2 linked regions of the Haloferula helveola genome follow. Each later gene encodes a partner of the first gene's protein in a complex. Links are inferred from orthologs where the notes say so. Each region holds a gene or a part of one and is shown in the gene's direction. Other genes may lie near its edges. The genes, in order: secA and secY.

Region 1 (4,038 bases):
AGGGCATTCCGGGCTCGATCATCAACCTCGGCTCGATGTCCGGCCTCGTGCCGCTGTCCCGGGTCTTCATCTACTCGGCCACCAAGGCCGCCGTCCACAACCTCTCCAAGAACCTCGCCCGCGAGTGGGCCGAGCACTCGATCCGGGTCAACACCCTCGTTCCCGGCTTCTTCCCGGCCGAGCAGAACCGCAAGGTCCTCGACGAAAGCCGGGTGCTCGACATCCTGCGCCAGACGCCGATGAGCCGCTTCGGCAACCCGGACGACCTGATCGGAGCCACCCTGCTGATGGCCTCCAACCGCGCCGGGGCCTTCATGACCGGCAGCGAGATCGTGATCGACGGCGGATTCAACGCCATGAAGATCTGAACCCGGCCGGTCTTTCACGATTCCAAAGTGAATCTCCCGCGCCGCTTGCACCGCGCGTCCTGCGGGTGTATGGCCTCCGCCGCCGGTCGTCGCACCCCGACGGCCCCGAAAGATTTTACCCATGATCAAGTGGATTCTTCAGAAGATCGTTGGTTCCAAGAACCAGCGTGAGATTCGCCGTATCCAACCCACGGTCGAGCGCATCAAAGAGATCGAGGAGGCCCTGCAGAAGGAGCCCGAGGAGAAGCTCCTGGAGCTGACCGAGAAGTGGAAAACGCACCTCTCCCGCTACCTCGACCTCGACGCCCCGCCAAAGCCGGTCCTCCAGCGCGCCGACCAGGAGCTGCTCCGCGAGGCCGCGACCAAGGTGGAGGCCCGCCTCGCCGTGCTCCGTGAGGAATTCCCCGAACTCCCGGCCTCGGTCGAGCCGAACATGGAGTCGATCGAAGCCGCCAAGGAGGCGTTCCACAACATCGAGGAGAACTTCCAGCAGGCCCGCGCCCGCTACCTCGACCAGATCCTGCCCGAAGCCTACGCGGTGGTGAAGAACGCCGCCCGCCGTCTCTGCGGAAGGACGATCAACGTCTGCGATCAGGATCTCCTGTGGGAGATGGTCCACTTCGACGTCCAGCTCGTCGGCGGCATCGCGCTGCACCGTGGCATGATCGCGGAAATGCAGACCGGTGAGGGCAAGACCCTCGTCGCCACCCTGCCCGTTTACCTCAACGCCCTGACCGGCCTTGGAGTCCACGTCATCACGGTCAACGACTACCTCGCCCGACGCGACTCCGAGTGGATGGGCGCGCTGTTCAAGTTCCTCGGCCTGACCGTCGGCTGCATCCAGAACCAGATGGCTCCGTGGGAGCGCCGCGAGCATTACGGCTGCGACATCACCTACGGCACCAACTCGGAATTCGGCTTCGATTACCTCCGCGACAACGGCATGGCCGGCTCGAAGGACGACCAGGTCCAGCGCGGCCACTACTTCGCGATCATTGACGAAGTCGACTCGATCCTCATCGACGAAGCCCGGACGCCGCTCATCATTTCCGGTCCCTCGACCGTCTCGAGCCACCAGTTCGACCGCTACAAGCCGCTCGTCGAGCAGCTCGTGAAGCGCCAGACGGTCCTCTGCAACGACTTGGTCAGTGAAGCCAAGGAACTCCTTGAGAGCGACCCGGAAGCCGCGGGCCGCAACCTTTTCAAAGTGAAGCTCGGCCAGCCGCGCAACCGCCAGCTCATGCGCCTGATGCAGGAGCCGGACACCCGCCGCCTGATCGAGAAGACCGAACTCTCCTTCTACCAAGACGCCCAAAAGAAGGAACTCTTCTCTCTCAAGGAGGAGCTGTTCTTCACCATCGACGAGAAGGCCAACGACGCCGACCTCATGGAGAAGGGCCGGGAGTATCTGTCACCGGACGACCCGGAGTCCTTCGTGCTTCCGGACCTCGGCAGCATGCTGGCCGAGATCGATGCCGATCCGGAGCTGACCGACGAGGAACGCGTCGCCCAGAAGGAAAAGGCCCAGGACCAGATGTCCCATCAGGCGGAGAAGATGCACAACATCTCCCAGCTGCTGAAGGCCTACTGCGTTTTCGAGAGGGACGTGCAGTACGTCGTCGAGGACGGCAAGGTGATGATCGTCGACGAGAACACCGGCCGGAAGATGCCGGGACGCCGCTGGTCGGACGGACTGCACCAGGCGGTCGAAGCGAAGGAGAACGTCACCATCGAAAAGGAGACGCAGACCTACGCGACCATCACGATTCAGAACTACTTCCGTCTCTACGAGAAGCTCGCGGGCATGACCGGCACGGCCGAAACCGAAGCCGCCGAGTTCTCCGACATCTACAAGCTCGACGTCCTCCCGATCCCGACCAACCGGCCGAACCAGCGCGAGGACCTCAACGACCAGGTCTTCAAGACCCGCCGCGAGAAGTACAACGCGGTGATCAACAAGATCCAGGAGTCGCATACCAAGGGCCAGCCGGTGCTTGTCGGCACGGCCTCGGTCGAGGCATCCGAAACCGTTTCCCGGATGCTCCAGCGCGCGCGCATCCCCCACACCGTCCTGAATGCCAAGATGCACCTGCAGGAGGCGGAGATCGTCGCCGCCGCCGGCCAACGCGGTGCGGTGACCATTTCCACCAACATGGCGGGTCGCGGCACCGACATCAAACTTGGCGCAGGCGTCGCGGATGTCGGCGGACTGTTCGTCATCGGCACGGAGCGCTACGAGTCCCGCCGTGTCGACCGCCAGCTGCGCGGCCGTTGCGCGCGTCAGGGCGACCCGGGCATGAGCCAGTTCTACATCTCCTTCGAGGACGACCTGATGCGGAACTTCGCCGCCGCGGAGCGCATGACATCGATGATGGAGCGCTTCGGCATGGAAGACGGCGAGGCACTCGAGCACTCATGGCTCAACCGCTCGGTCGAAACCGCCCAGAAGCGCGTCGAACAACGCAACTACACATGGCGGAAGCGGATTCTCGAATTCGATGACGTGATGAACAAGCAGCGGGAAGTCGTCTATGGCTACCGCAACGAGGTCCTCAGCACCGAGAACCCGCGCGACCTCGTCAATGAGATCATCGATAAGTCGATCCCCGAGCACGTGGAGGAATTCCTCAGCGGACGCGACGAGGAATCGCCCGACTACAACGAACTGCTTCACTGGGTGAACGCCACCCTGCCGATCCGCATCGAGCCGGGAGACCTCGACCTCGCGAACAGCAGCGCCGAGGAGATCTCGAACTTCCTGATCAAGCGGGTGAAGGAGACCTACGAAGTCCGCGTGTCCAACCTGCCGCCCGAAATCCTCGAAGGCGAGGAGCGGCGGATGATTCTGGTCGCGATCGACCGCCAGTGGCAGACGCATCTTTACAATATGGACGCGCTCCGCGAGGGCATCTCGTTCCGCGCCCAAGGCCAGAAGGATCCGCTCATCGAATACAAGAACGAGGCCTACAAGCTGTTCATCACCCTGATGGACGGCATCGAGCGCGAGGCCCTGCAGAACCTTTTCCGCTCGGCCTCCAAGATCGAGGAGTTCCTCAATCAGCTCCACTCGCAGCAGACCCAGCTGCAGAGCGCGGGCGACGGGATCAGCGAGGCGAACGTCGCGACCAGCGGCAGCTCGGGCAACCTGAATCCCCAGGCTGGCGGCGGCGGCAAGGACCTGAAGCTCAACCTGCCGAAGCGCAAGCCGCCGTCGTTCAACGTCGAGACGGTCGGCCGCAACGCCCCCTGCCCCTGCGGCTCGGGCAAAAAATACAAGCAATGCTGCGGCCGGGAAGCGTAAGCGCTGAGCCGGACAAGGACCGCCGAATCCCCTGAATTCCGGGATTTCGGGCCTCCCGATGGGGATCCGGCCCTACCAATTCCCGCCTTGACAAGGCCTGCCTCGCGGATAGCCTCCGCGCCCCGACTCAAAAGGAAACCGAAAGAAGCAAGAATGAGCGACAAAAGCATGCGTGGAGTGAACGTCAAAAAGGGCGAACCGGTTGACCGGGCCCTGAAGCGCCTCAAGACCAAACTCGATACCGAAGGGATTCTCGAGGAAATGCGTCGTCGCCGGGCCTTCGAGTCACCGACCCAACGCAAGCTCCGCAAGCAACGCACCGCTCCGAAGCGTCACAAGGTGCGCTGGCGCTACATGAGCCCCGCCCAG
Region 2 (3,289 bases), 3.9 Mb from region 1 along the record:
CAAGTCCCTCGGTTCGGCGAACCACGCGAACGTGGTGAAGGCGACCCTCAAGGCCCTGAGCCAACTCCGCACCCGCGACCAGATCTTCTCGGCCCGCGGCAAGCAGAAGAAGGAATCCATCTGAGAAACTTCGAACTCCCAACGTCCAACGTTGAATCTCGAATTATGAAACTTCACACACTCAAGCCCAACAAGGGTGCCAAGCACCGCATCAAGCGGCTAGGCTCCGGCGAAAGCTCCGGCCTCGGCAAGACCTGCGGCAAGGGCAACAAGGGTCAGAAGGCCCGTTCGGGCGGCTCGGTCCGCCCCGGCTTCGAAGGTGGCCAGATGCCCCTTCACCGCCGCCTTCCCAAGAAGGGCTTCAACAACATCAACTTCAAGACGAAGGCTTCGGTCGTCAATCTCGCCCAGCTCGAGAAGAGCTTCGAGGATGGCGACACGGTCAACGAGGAGGCGCTCCGCGCCAAGGGTCTGGTGAGCCGCAAGTGCGACATCGTCAAGGTCCTCGGCCAAGGGCAGCTCGCCAAGAAACTGACTGTGGCGGTCGACGCGGTAAGCGCTTCGGCCAAGGAGAAGATCGAGCAGGCCGGTGGCACGGTCGAAACGCCGTCAGCCGAGTAAGCGTCGGTTTCTCCCGTCTATGATCCCGAAACGTTGAGGAAGCGCCTGTCCGCTTCCTCAACGCGTTTAACAGAACGACTCCTTTCCCCAGAACCCGACACCCATGATCTCCGCTTTCGCGAACACCTGGAAGGTTCCCGAACTCCGCGACCGCATTCTCTTCACCCTTGCCATGATCGTGATCGTGCGCCTCGGCGTGCACGTCACGCTTCCCGGCGTCGACACGACGGTGATCGACGCCTGGATCGAGGACGCGAAACAGAAGTCGGACGCCACGACGGCCGGCGGCCTGCAGGCGATCCTCGGCATCTTCTCCGGTGGCGCGCTCCAGCAGGCGGGGGTTTTTGCCCTCGGGATCATGCCTTACATCTCCGCTTCGATCATGATGCAGCTCATGACGGCGGTGGTGCCCAAGCTGTCCAAGCTGTCCCGCGAGGACGGCGGACGCCAGAAGATCACCCAGTATACCCGCTACCTGACGATCGTGATTGCCCTCGTGCAGGGCATCTTTGTCGCCAAGGCCCTGATCAATCCGGGGACCAATCCGCTGATGGGGGGTATCGGGGAGACGATCGACCGGCTCGGACGTGATCTCGTTCCGAACCCGACGGTGCTCTGGCAGATCATCACGGTGCTGACGATTGTCGCCGGCACGCTGCTCCTGATGTGGATCGGTGACCAGATGACCGACAAGGGTATCGGCAACGGCACCTCCATCATCATCACCGTCAACATCATCGCGGCGTTGCCGGGAGCCTTGTTCCAGACCTGGCAGTATTTCGTCGCCGATCCGGACGCCAGCAAGTTCCGGGTGATGATGCTCGTGGTCATGATCGCCATGCTGTTGCTGGTGATTGCCGGCACAATCGCGATCACCCAGGCCCAGCGTCGGATCGCGATCCAGTACGCAAAGCGTGTCGTCGGAAGGAAACAGTTCGGTGGCCAGACCCAGTATCTCCCGCTCAAGGTGAATTACGCCGGTGTCATGCCGATCATCTTCGCGACCGCGGTTCTCTCGCTGCCGACGATCATTCTCACCCAGATGTTCCCCGAGGCCGGCTGGTCGCGTTCTCTGCAGGAAGCGCTTGCAGGTGGAACATGGTTCTACGTGCTGGGTGCCATCTTCATCTTCTTCTTCTCCTACTTCTGGGTCGCGACCATGTTCCAGCCGTCTCAGATCTCGGAGGACCTCAAGCGGAACGGTGGCTACATTCCCGGAGTTCGTCCGGGCAAACCGACGGCTGACTTCCTCGATTTCACCATGACCCGCCTGACGTTCGCGGGGGCGATCTTCCTGACCTTGATCTTCGTCCTTCCTGTGGCGATCGGCAAAATCGTCGGTCTTCCGCCGGGTTCAATGGTCCTCCAGTTCTTCGGGGGCACCAGCCTGCTGATCTTGGTCGGTGTGGTTCTTGACGTGATGCGTCAGGTGGAGACTCACCTGCTTCAGCGCCACTACGACGGCTTCCTCCGCAAGGGCAAGCTGAAGGGGCGCTACGACCGGCTCTCGCAGTCGTCGGGTTCGACCGGCGGCACGGCGATCGTTTACCTGTGGGCCTTCATCGGTCTTCTGTTGGTGATCGGCGCGGTGGCCTACTTCGCTCGCTAAAGAAGCGATGGCGCTTCATTTGATCCTTCTGGGTCCTCCCGCTTCGGGCAAGGGGACCCAGGGGCGGCGGCTAGCTGCGGATCGAGGGCTCGACTACCTCAGTACGGGGGCGCTGCTCCGTGGAGTTCTGAAGGAGGACTCGCCCGCGGCCAGGGAAATCCGGCCCATCCTCGATCGGGGGGGCTACATTCCGGACGAGCTGATGTGCGGAATCATGCGCGAGTGGCTGGCTGACCATCCGGGTGGCTGGGTGCTGGACGGGTTCCCGCGGACACTGATGCAGGACGATTTTCTGGCTGCTTGGCTGGCAGAGCGAGGCGAGCGGGTGGATGCGGCGGTTGCCCTTGATGTTCCGAAGGACGAACTCATCCGCAGGATCGAGGGTCGTGTCGAGTGTCCCGACTGTCGTTGGAGCGGGCAGAAGGAGGAACTGAACGAGGGGCGGCGCTGCCCGAAATGTGGTGGAGCTGCGGGGCCGAGGTCCGACGACAATCTGACGAATTTCCTTTCCCGTTACGACGAATACTGCGAGCAAACCGTGCCGGTGATCGAACGTCACGATGCGGCGGGAACCCTGCTTCACTGTGATGCGACCCGCTCGGTCGATGAGGTCGCGGCAACGATTGAGGCAAATCTGAAAACCCTGACCAACGATGGCGAAACGGCGTAAAATCCGGATCAAGAACGCCCGCGAGATCGAGCTGATGCGGGCGGCGGGTCAGGTCGCGAGCGAGATCCTGCAGGAGGTCGCGTCGATGGCGAAGCCCGGCGTAACCACCGGGGAGATCGATGCCGAGGCTGCCAAGCTGATGCAGAAAAACGGCTGCAAGAGCGCGTTTCTGGGCTATCGGGGATTTCCCGGTTACACCTGCATCTCGGTGAATGAAGAAGTGGTTCACGGGATCGGCGGTCCCCGGGTGATCCACCCCGGTGACATTCTGAAGATCGATGTCGGCATCGTGAAGAACGGCTGGATCGGTGATAACGCGACGACGGTTCCGGTCGGCGAAGTTCCCGATGAGACGAAGCGTCTGCTGGCGGCGACCGAGGAGTCTCTTT

What was found.
Region 2: the proteins of secA (region 1) and secY are in contact, whole or in part, in a crystal structure (PDB 3DIN), measured with the Thermotoga maritima proteins. The link is inferred for Haloferula helveola from one-to-one orthologs. Residues at the interface, in WP_004082002.1 of Thermotoga maritima: Glu261, Ala262, Arg263, Lys300, Ala301, Arg302, Thr303, Ile304, Ile305, Leu323, Tyr324, Asp325, Pro326, Val329, Ser330, Tyr333, Ile336, Lys340, Phe345, Val349, Glu363, Phe364, Tyr374, Ser375, Gly376, Gly377, Glu393, Ile395, Thr482, Ser483; in WP_004081795.1 of Thermotoga maritima: Glu108, Gly109, Glu110, Glu111, Ala236, Glu237, Arg238, Arg239, Ile240, Thr241, Ile242, Gln243, Tyr244, Ala245, Arg246, Arg247, Val248, Thr249, Gly250, Arg251, Arg252, Val253, Tyr254, Gly256, Ala257, Ser258, Thr259, Tyr260, Leu261, Pro262.

Annotation. Positions count from the first base shown.
Region 1 is NZ_AP024702.1:4,655,922-4,659,959, reverse strand. The notes cover bases 144-3,869. They hold secA (preprotein translocase subunit SecA), read left to right. Parts: upstream 144-489; coding sequence 490-3,669; downstream 3,670-3,869. Other genes in these bases: rpsU (30S ribosomal protein S21), read left to right, coding at 3,823-3,869; HAHE_RS17585 (SDR family oxidoreductase), read left to right, coding at 144-368. In the rest of the region: more of HAHE_RS17585, read left to right, coding at 1-143; more of rpsU, read left to right, coding at 3,870-4,038. UniProt on the Escherichia coli protein: Required for protein export, interacts with the SecYEG preprotein conducting channel.
Region 2 is NZ_AP024702.1:727,227-730,515, reverse strand. The notes cover bases 1-2,977. They hold secY (preprotein translocase subunit SecY), read left to right. Parts: upstream 1-724; coding sequence 725-2,230; downstream 2,231-2,977. Other genes in these bases: map (type I methionyl aminopeptidase), read left to right, coding at 2,884-2,977; HAHE_RS02435 (adenylate kinase family protein), read left to right, coding at 2,238-2,900; rplO (50S ribosomal protein L15), read left to right, coding at 166-621; rpsE (30S ribosomal protein S5), read left to right, coding at 1-124. Outside these bases: more of map, read left to right, coding at 2,978-3,289. UniProt on the Escherichia coli protein: The central subunit of the protein translocation channel SecYEG. Consists of two halves formed by TMs 1-5 and 6-10.